2 regions of the Ancylobacter sp. VNQ12 genome follow, and region 2 is predicted to be linked to the other one. Evidence: predicted binding sites of a transcription regulator. Region 2 holds the regulator's gene; the other holds the start of a gene.

Region 1 (5,071 bases), on a different contig from region 2:
GCCGCGCGTAACCACCAGTTCCAGCTCGTCGACCGTATAGAAGTTCAGCCGGATCGGAATGCCGAAGCGGTCGCGCAGCGGCGTGGTCAGCAGCCCCGAGCGCGTCGTCGCTCCCACCAGGGTGAATTTGGACAGCTGGATCTTCACCGAGCGGGCGGCCGGCCCCTCGCCGATGATGAGATCGAGCTCGTAATCCTCCATCGCGGGATAGAGGATTTCCTCCACCGCCGGGTTGAGGCGATGGATCTCGTCGATGAACAGCACGTCGCGTTCTTCGAGATTGGTCAGCAGTGCCGCGAGGTCGCCGGCCTTGGCGATGACCGGACCGGAGGTGGAGCGGAAGCCGACGCCGAGCTCGCGCGCCACGATCTGCGCCAGCGTGGTCTTGCCCAGCCCCGGCGGGCCGACGAACAGCACATGGTCGAGCGCCTCGCCGCGCGTCTTGGCGGCGCGGATGAACACGTCGAGATTGGCCCGCGCCTGCTCCTGGCCGACGAATTCGGCCAGGTTCTGCGGACGCAGCGAGGCCTCGGTGAGGTCTTCCTCGCGCTTGTCCGGCGTGACGAGGCGCTTGCTGCTCATCGTCCCGCCTCCGGATCGCGCGGGAAGACGCCGCCGCCCGCCAGAAGCGTGGTGACGAACACGATGGCCGCCGCGAAGAGTGCCGCCAGCCGCGACGCCCGCTCATCGAAGATCGGCCGGTAATCGCCGAAATCGATCGACAGAGCGATGACGCCAAGCGGAAGCAGGGCGACGATCAGCACCGCGATCAGGATGAGCAGCTTGGAACGCGGGGTGAAAGACAGCGCGAAGGCGCAGATGCCCGCGCCGATTCCGCCCGGCACCACGGCAATCGCGGCATAGCCGGCCGAGGTGGCGCTATGCATCAGCCGCTCGATCGAGAGCACCGCAAGGATCGCCCCGCCATAGGCGAAGATCATCGCCGGTATGCGCGCCGGCCAGGGCCAGGGCCGGTTTTCGCCCTTGGCCCGCGCGGTGGTGAAGCGCAGCATCATCGCGCCAGTTCCTTCAGTCCGAGACGGATGAGCCGAGCGGTGTCCGCCCCCTCCCCCGCCTCGCGCAGCGCCGCCGCCACCGCCGCATTGGCCTGGATCTGCGCATAGCCGAGATTGACCAGCGCCGAGACCGCATCCGCCACCGGCGCGGGCGCCACCTTCTCCTCAAGCGCGGCGGTGAGCCCGGCCACCGCCGGATCGACGCTGCCGAAGGCCGGCGCCTTGTCCTTCAATTCGGTGACGATGCGCGAGGCGACCTTGGGTCCGACACCATTGGCCCGCGCCACCATCGCCTTGTCGCCCAGCGCCACCGCATTGGCGAGTTCCGAGGGCGAAAGGGTGGAGAGCACGTTCAGCGCCACCTTGGCGCCGACGCCCTGCACGTTCTGCAACAGCAGGAACCACGACTTCTCCGCCGGCGAGGTGAAGCCGTAGAGCCGGATCATATCCTCGCGCACGAAGGTCTCGATGAACAGCGTCGCCGCCTCGCCGGCCCTGGGCAGCGCCTGCAAGGTGCGGGCGGAGCAGTGCACGAGATAGCCGACGCCCTGCACGTCGAGGATCACATGGTCGTCGCCATAGCTGTCGACGAGGCCCTTCAGTTTGCCGATCACTGCGCTGCCACCCGTGCCCTAAGCGCCGCCATGCCCCTATGCTGGGCGTGGGTGACGGCGACCGCAAGCGCGTCCGCCGCATCGTCGGTGGTAAAGTCGGCCTGCGGCAGCAGCACCTTCATCATCATGCGGATCTGCCCCTTCTCGGCCCGTCCGGCGCCGACCACGGTCTTCTTGACCAGCAGCGCCGCATATTCGGAAACCGGCACCCCGGCCAGCGCCGGGGTCAGCATCACCACGCCCCTCGCCTGGCCGAGCTTCAGCGTCGAGGCCGGGTTCATGTTGACGAAGGTCTCCTCCACCGCCGCCTCATCCGGCAGATGCGCGCGCAGCACGCGCGCCAGCTCGTCGTGCAGCACGGCGAGGCGCACCGCCAGCGCCTCGTCCTCCGGCGGCATGACGGTGCCGCACGCGATGAAGGACAGCTTGGTGCCCATGGCCTCGATCACCCCCCAGCCGGTGCGGCGGAGGCCGGGATCGAGCCCGAGAATGCGAATCGGAGCGGAGGCCATGTCCTAGGGCGTAGCCGAACAAAGGACGAACGCCTAGTACGCAGGCCGTGTATCCGTCCCGGCTTCGCCACGGAGCGCGAACATGGTGAAGGAGGCGTTAACGCCCGCGACAACACCATGCGCATGTGTGCCAACCGCAACGCGGGCGTTCACGCGCCCGCCTTGCGCTCGCTGTCGAGGTCGGCCATGGCGAAGGCCGGATAGCGCTCGCCGGCCGCCGCGCCCTTCGGCACCGCCTGCTCGATGGCCGCGAGGTCGGCGGCGGTGAGGCGAGCCTCGGCCGCCCCCAGCGCCTCGTCGAGCCGGTCGCGGCGACGGGCGCCAACCAGCGGCACGATGTCCTTGCCCTGCGCCGCCACCCAGGCGATGGCCGCTTGCGCGACGGTGATCCCGCGCGCTTCCGCAACCTTGCGCAGCGCCTCGACGAGGGCGAGGTTCGCCTGCGCATTCTCGCCCTGGAAGCGCGGGCTCATGGCGCGGAAGTCGCCCGGCGCCTGCGTGCCGGCGAAATGGCCGCTGATCAGCCCGCGCGAGAGCACGCCATAGGCGGTGACGCCGATGCCCAGTTCCCGCAGCACGGGCAGGATCTCGTCCTCGATGCCGCGCGAGACCAGCGAATATTCGATCTGCAAGTCGCAGATTGCGTGCACGGCGGCGGCGCGGCGGATGGTGTCGACGCCCACCTCGGACAGGCCGATATGCCTGATGTAGCCGGCCTTCACCAGGTCGGCGAGAGTGCCGATCACCTCCTCGACGTCGGTGCCGGCGGGAAGCCGCGAGGGGCGGTAGATGTCGATGACGTCGACCCGCAGCTTCTGCAGCGACTGCGCCAGCGCGTTGCGGATCGCGGCGGGACGCAGGTCGTAGCCGCCCCAGCCGCCGGCGGGATCGCGCAGCGCGCCGAACTTGACGCTGATCTGGTAGGCATCGCGCGGCACCTCGCGCAGCGCGTCGCCGATCAGGATTTCATTGTGGCCGGCACCGTAGAAGTCGCCGGTATCGATCAGCGTCATGCCGGCATCGAGCGCGGCGTGCAGGGTGGCGAGGCTCTCCACGCGGTCGGCCGGCCCATACATGCCGGACATGCCCATGGCACCGAGGCCGAAGGCGGAGACCTCCGGACCGGTGGCGCCGAGGCGGGTGCGCGCGAGCGTGGTGCGGGACGCGGTCATGTCTGCCCTCCATTGGGAAACGCCGGGCTGCCCGGCGGCTGGGGAAGATATGACGCGAAAGCCGACGTTCGATAATATGGCCATATCGAAACAAACTGTTCGGCTATTCGTACAATGAGCACGCCCGACCTCTCGCTGCTCGACAGCTTCGTCGCCGTCGCCCGTCATCGCAGCTTCCGCCGCGCGGCGCTGGAACGCGGCGTCTCGGCCTCGACGCTCAGCGAGGCGCTGCGGCGGCTGGAGGCGCAGCTCGGCGTGCGGCTGATGAACCGCACCACCCGCAGCGTGACCCTGACCGAGCCGGGGCGGAAGCTGCTCGACCGACTTACGCCTATGCTGGCCGATCTCGGCGAGGCGCTGGACGAGGTGAACAGCTTCCGCGACACCCCGACCGGCACGCTGCGGCTCAATGTGCCGGCGCCGGTGGCCCGGCTGGTGCTGGCGCCCATGCTCGCCGACTTCTTCGCCACCCATCCCGGCCTGACGCTGGAGGTGCATCTGGACGAGCGGCTGATCGATGTCATCGAGGCCGGCTTCGATGCCGGCGCGCGCTATGGCGAGAGCCTGGCGCAGGACATGATCGCCGTGCCGCTCGGTCCGGCGCAGCGCTACGGCATTTACGCCTCGCCCGGCTATCTCGCGCGGAACGGCACGCCATCCGTGCCCGAGGACCTGCTGCATCACCGCTGCATCTGCCACCGTTTCGCCAGTGGCGCGGTGCTGCCATGGGAGTTCGAAAAGGACGGTCGCGTGCTGCGCATCCAGCCGCGCGGGCAGCTCATTACCAACAGCGCCGACCTCACCATCGATGCCGCGCGCGACGGCGTGGCTATCGCCATGACCTTCCAGGGCTTCGCGAAGCCGGCGGTGGAGCGCGGCGAACTGGTCTCGCTGCTGGAGGAGTGGTGCCCGCCCTTCGAGGGGCCCTTCCTGTATTATACCGGCCGCCGCCACATGCCCGCGCCGCTGCGGGCCTTCGTCGACTTCGTCCGCACCCGCCATGCGCGGGCCGCTAGCACCCGCGGTTGAACGCCCCGCTCGCCAGCGCCACGCCGAAGCCGGTCGCCACCACGCCGATCATCGCCGCCGTGTCGGGGTGCTCGCCCAGCACCGGTACGGCGATGAGCGCCGCCAGCGCCGGTACCAGCCCGGTGAAGGCGGCGGCACGCGAGGAGCCGAGCTTCTCGATGGCAATGCCGAAGGCGACCAGCGCCACCACGCCCGACAGCAGGCCCTGCACGAAAAGCTGGATCAGCACCTCGCGGCCGTAGCCGGCGGACACCGCGTCGATGACACCCGGCAGGCCTGCCGGCGTCAGGATGATGGTGGACCACAGGCCGATCATGCCGACCGTCTCGGTCGCCCGCATGCCGGTGCGGCGGAAGGCGAGCGTGTAGGCCGCCCACATCGCCGCCCCGCACAGCAGCAGCAAATGGCCGCGCCAGGCGCCGTCCTCGGGAAACAGCACGCCGCGTCCGCCCAGCGTGACGACGCCGAGCGCGATGAAGCCGAAGCCGATGGCGCGTCCAATGCCCAGCCATTCCTTCAGGAAAAGCACCGAGATCAGCGCCACGATCAGCGGCATGGTGCCGGGCAGCAATGGGCCGACATCCGCCGCCGGCACGAAGCGCATGGCGTTGGCGACGACGAGGAAGAAGATCCCGCCCGCCCCGAGGAAACAGGCGAGGAAGGGCCAGACGCTCTCCCGCCGCGGCCAGAAGCCGATCCTGAACCAGGCGGGGGCGAGAACGGTCGCC
Region 2 (5,071 bases):
GGGTCTGACCGGCGCCATCGGCAGATGCGGGGCGGGGGTGACACAGACGCCGGTGCCTGGATCGGGAGGTGAAGCGCGCCGCGCGGCGCGAACCGCCGCGCTCGCCGCGCGGGCGCGCAGGTCAAACGCCCGGCCGCTGGCGCTGCTGCCGTCATTCGGGCCACCGCTCGCCACGTTGCTCACCGGCCTTTCCGCCTACGTGACGCAAGAACTCGACGACCGGCGCGGCTTCCTCTTCCTGCCGATTGCCATTGCTACCGGAGCGGCGCTCTATTTCGGGGCGGAGTACGAGCCTCTGCCCTATGCCGCGCTTGTGCCCGTGACAGTTTTCACCGGGCTGGCGATCGCCCTCCGGGCGCGCGCCTTCGGCTTTCATCTCTTCGCCTTGCTGGCGGCGATCTCGGCCGGATTCGCGCTCGCTTCGTTCCAGGTCCAGCGCATCGCCCATCCGGTGCTCCCCGCGGCCATCGAGGGCGTCGAGGTGGCCGGTTTCGTCGAGGCGGCGGAACAGCGTCCGCGTGGCAGCCGGATCACATTGAGGGTGACGCGTTTCGGGCGCGAGGGGCAGGAGAGCAAGCGGCAGGAGAGCAAGGGACCAGTGCCGCCGCAGCGCGTGCGGGTGACGCTCACCACCAAGCAGCCGCCGGCGATCGGCGCGCATGTCGCGCTGCGGGCCAGCCTGGCGCCGCCGCCGGGGGCGGCCTATCCCGGCGGCTTCGATTTCGGCCGCTCCATGTGGTTCGACGGCATTGGCGCCGCCGGCTTCGCGCTCGGTCGGGTGCAGCCGAGCCCGCCGTCCGGCCCGCTGCCGCTCGACCTGACGGCAGCCGCCTGGCTGGACGGCATGCGCGAAGCGATCGCGGGGCGCATCCGATCCTCGCTCAGCGGCGCGGAGGCGGGCGTCGCCGTGGCGCTGGTGACGGGGCTGCGCGATGGCGTGCCCGAGGCGGTAGAGGAGAGCATGCGGGTCTCCGGCCTGTCGCACATCCTGTCGATCTCCGGTCTGCACATGGCGCTGGTGGCGACCACGGTGTTCTTCGTGATCCGTGCGCTGCTGGCGCTGTCGCCTGCGACGGCGCTGCGCTTTCCCATCAAGGCCTGGGCGGCGATTCCCGCGGCGCTGGCGGCGAGCTTCTACCTGTTGCTGTCGGGCGCCGAGGTGCCGACCCAGCGCGCCTATGCGATGACGCTCATCGTGCTGGCCGGCGTCGTGCTCGGCCGGCCGGCGCTGACGCTGCGAACACTTGCCGTGGCGGCGCTGGCGGTGCTGGTGCTGACGCCGTGGGCGATCCTCGATCCCGGCGCGCAGATGTCCTTCGCCGCCACGCTAGCGCTGGTCGCCGCCTATGAGCGCTGGGGCCATCTGGTCTCGGCACCGGATATCACCGGCACGTCGGGCACGGTGCTGGCGCGGGCGCTCCGCATCCCCATCCGTTACATCGCCGCACTGGTGCTGACCTCACTCGCCGCCGGGCTCGCCACGGCGCCCTATGCCGCGTTTCATTTCCAGCGCCTGGCGCCGCTGAGCCTTGTCGCCAACCTGGCGGCGATGCCGGTAGTGTCGCTCATCGTCATGCCGGCGGGGCTGGTGGGCTCGGCGCTGATGCCGTTCGGCTGGGACGGCGCGGCGTGGCGCGTGATGGGATGGGGCATCGGCCTGATGGCGCGCATCTCCGAGGCCGTCGCCGCGGTGCCCGGCGCGGATCGCGGCATTCCAGCCATGCCGGCGGCCAGCATGATGCTGCTAAGCGTCGCGCTGGTCGCGACCTGCCTGCTGCGCACGCGCCTGCTGCTCGTCGCGCCGCTCTCTTTCGCCGTCGCGCTGTGGCTCTATCTGGAGATGCCGCGGCCCGATGTGCTCATCGACCGCGAGGGCCGCACCGTGGCGGTGCGCGGCGCGGACGGACGACTCGCGGTGATGGGGGATCGGAGCGCGGGGTTGGCGGGCCGCTTCGTCGTCGAGCAGTGGCTGAGCGCTGAGGGCGAGCGTAGCCGCGCCGGCGCGCCGGATGTCGTTGCTGCGGCGGCCTGTGATCCGCTCGGCTGTACGCTGCGCGATCGCCAAGGAGGAATCGTCGCGTTGTCGCGCGATCCGGCGTCGCTGGAGGAGGACTGCCGGCGCGCCAGGCTGCTGATCACGCGCAACGCGCCGCCGGCGGAATGTGCCGCGACGGTGATCCGCATCGATCCACGGCAGACGCCGGAGGCAATGGCCGCATTTCTCGCTAGTGATCGCTCGGGCGGGTGGCGACTAGTCACTGCGCGCGGCGACCGCGCACGTCCGTGGGAGGCTGCAGGCAGCGCCACCGGCGGGGCACAGCCACACCATCTGCCGATCAACAGCGGCGCAACCCGTCGCTTCTCGCAGACGGATCCGATAGACGAACCCGACGTGCGACCGTGATCCGGTGCGTCAGTAGCGCCGGAACAGCCCGACCAGTCTACCCTGGATGCGCACGCGGTCGGGGCCGAAGATGCGGGTCTCATAGGCCGGATTGGCCGCCTCGAGCGCGATGGAGGCACCCTTGCGGCGCAGGCGCTTCAGCGTGGCTTCCTCGTCGTCGATCAGGGCGACGACGATCTCGCCATTGTTGGCGGTGTCGCCCTTGCGGATCAGGGCAAGGTCGCCGTCGAAGATGCCAGCCTCGATCATCGAATCGCCGCGTACTTCGAGCGCGAAATGCTCGCCGCCCGACAGCATCTCCGGCGGCATGCTGATCGTGTTGTCGCGCGACTGGATCGCGGCGATGGGCGATCCGGCGGCGATGCGGCCGACCAGCGGGATCGGAACCGCGCGCCGCGAATCGTCCTCGACCGGCGGGCGGGCGAGGCGTGCCGGCGTGCCCTCGATAACGCTGGGCGAGAAGCCGCGGGCCCGCGCCGGCTGCGCGTCCTCCGGCAGGCGAAGCACCTCCAGGGCCCGCGCTCGGTTGGGCAGGCGGCGAATGAATCCGCGTTCCTCCAGCGCTGTAATCAGGCGATGAATGCCGGACTTCGACCTCAGGTCCAGAGCGTCCTTCATCTCCTCGAACGACGGCGGAACACCGTCGCGCTTGAGGCGTTCGTCGATGAAGAGCAGCAGCTCATGCTGTTTGCGGGTGAGCATCGATCTCGATCCGTCCTCAGGCGGAAAAGGAAACAAATCACGAACAAACACTATCCGTTCTTTTTGTGTTCCACAATGGGTAAAGGGCGACCTAACGCGATCGCCACTGAACGCAATCAATGAACGATGTATGCAATGACTTCCAATCTGCCTAAGTGGTATGCATAGTTCGAATATGCTCCACGGAAGGTAAGGCCCTTGATCGGAACCGTTGCTGAACTCATTGCCGCTCATCGCTCCGGCCGCGTTCGCCCCGCAGAGACGCTCGCGCGCTGCTTTTCGCTGATCGAGCGTCACGGCGATCCGGCAATCTTCACCAGCCTTGCGACACGCGAGTATCTGGCGGCGGCGCTGAAGGCGCTCGAGGGGGCCGATCCGGCACATCTGCCGCTCTATGGCGTGCCTTTCGCGGTGAAGGACAATATCGACGTCGCCGGGCTGCCGACGACCTGCGGCTGCCCGGACTACGCCTATCTCGCCACACGCGACGCGGCGAGCGTCTCCCGTCTGCGCCGGGCCGGCGCCATCGTCATCGGCAAGACCAATCTCGACCAGTTCGCCACTGGCCTCAACGGCACGCGCTCGCCCTATGGCACGCCGCGCAATGCCGTGCGGGGCGATCTCGTGCCCGGCGGTTCGAGTTCCGGCTCGGCGGTTGCAGTGGCGGCGGGCCTGGTGCCGCTGGCACTCGGTACGGATACGGCAGGTTCCGGCCGCGTGCCGGCCGGGCTCAATAACATTGTAGGTCTCAAGCCGAGCGTCGGGCTGGTCTCGGCTGGCGGCGTGGTGCCGGCCTGCCGCTCGCTCGACTGCGTGTCGGTCTTCGCGCTGACGGTGGAGGATGCGTTCCTCGCCACCCGGCTGATGGCAGCGCCGGACGAGGCGGACCCGTTCTCGCGTGCCCTGCCGGTCGGCAGTCTCGGCGGGTTTCCCACGCGGCCGCGCATCGCCGTGCCGCGCGCGCAGGATCGCACCAGCTTCGGTGACCGGCTGGCGGAGGCTGCCTTCCGCGCCGCGATCGTGCGCACGGAAGCGCTCGGCGCTACCGTCACCGAGATCGACATGGAGCCGTTCTTCGAGACGGCGCGGCTGCTCTATGAAGGGCCGTGGGTGGCCGAACGGTTCGCGGCGGTGGGGGCCTTCCTCGAGGCGCGCCCGGAAGCGTTCCATCCGGTGGTTCGCGCCATCATCGAGCAGGGGCGGGGCCTCACCGCAGTCGACGCCTTTCGCGGCCAGTATCGGCTGGCTGAGCTGCGCGCGCTGGCGCGCGAGGTGCTGGCGGGTTTCGACGCGTTGATGGTGCCGACCATGCCGACCGTCTACACGGTCGAGGAGATGCTGCAGGAGCCGGTGCGCTTCAACAGCAATCTCGGACTGTATACGAATTTCGTGAACCTGCTCGACATGTGCGGGATCGCGGTGCCGTCAGAAATCCGCACGGACGGGGCGCCGGCGGGCGTCACGCTGCTGGCCCCGGCGGGCCGCGACGCGCATCTGGCCTCGCTCGGCGCCGCCTTCCATGCCGCTACGGGGCTGACGCTCGGGGCGACGGGCGCGCCGCAGCCGGCCCCGCATGGCCTCGCCCAGAGGCCGGCGCCGGGCTTCTGCGAGGTGGCCCTGTTCGGCGCCCATCTCTCCGGCCTGCCGCTGAACGGCGATCTGGTCGAAGCCGGAGGGGTCTTCGTGCGTCGTACGCGCACGAGCGCGGACTATCGACTCTATCTTCTGCCGGAGGGGCGGGTTCGCCGTCCCGGCCTGCTGCGTGGCCGTCCGGGCTCGGGCGCGCCGATCGACTGCGAGATATGGGCGCTGCCGGCGGCCGCGTTCGGCCGCCTCGTCGCCGGCATTCCAGCCCCCCTCGGCGTCGGCACGGTGATCCTCGAGGACGGCACTGACGTGAAGGGCTTCCTCATGGAGGCGGCGGCTGTCGAGACCGCACGCGACATCACGGTCTTCGGCGGATGG

The links. Region 2 encodes LexA, which represses DNA repair genes until DNA is damaged. Its sites were predicted from a motif close to TGTTCNNNNTGTGTTCNG; they were not measured.
Region 1: the regulator LexA is predicted to act here: its motif matches at 2,157-2,174, upstream of ruvC (crossover junction endodeoxyribonuclease RuvC).

The regions. Positions count from the first base shown of each region.
Region 1 covers NZ_JBMSDU010000008.1:54,137-59,207, forward strand. Annotated here, with positions in the region: gene ruvB (Holliday junction branch migration DNA helicase RuvB) at 1-582, opposite strand, end outside; gene ACO2RV_RS12920 (hypothetical protein) at 579-1,016, opposite strand; gene ruvA (Holliday junction branch migration protein RuvA) at 1,013-1,630, opposite strand; gene ruvC (crossover junction endodeoxyribonuclease RuvC) at 1,627-2,142, opposite strand; gene ACO2RV_RS12935 (aldo/keto reductase) at 2,292-3,314, opposite strand; gene ACO2RV_RS12940 (LysR substrate-binding domain-containing protein) at 3,429-4,343, shown strand; gene ACO2RV_RS12945 (DMT family transporter) at 4,327-5,071, opposite strand, start outside.
Region 2 covers NZ_JBMSDU010000006.1:22,504-27,574, forward strand. Annotated here, with positions in the region: gene ACO2RV_RS10490 (ComEC/Rec2 family competence protein) at 1-2,404, shown strand, start outside; gene lexA (transcriptional repressor LexA) at 2,414-3,106, opposite strand; gene atzF (allophanate hydrolase) at 3,305-5,071, shown strand, end outside.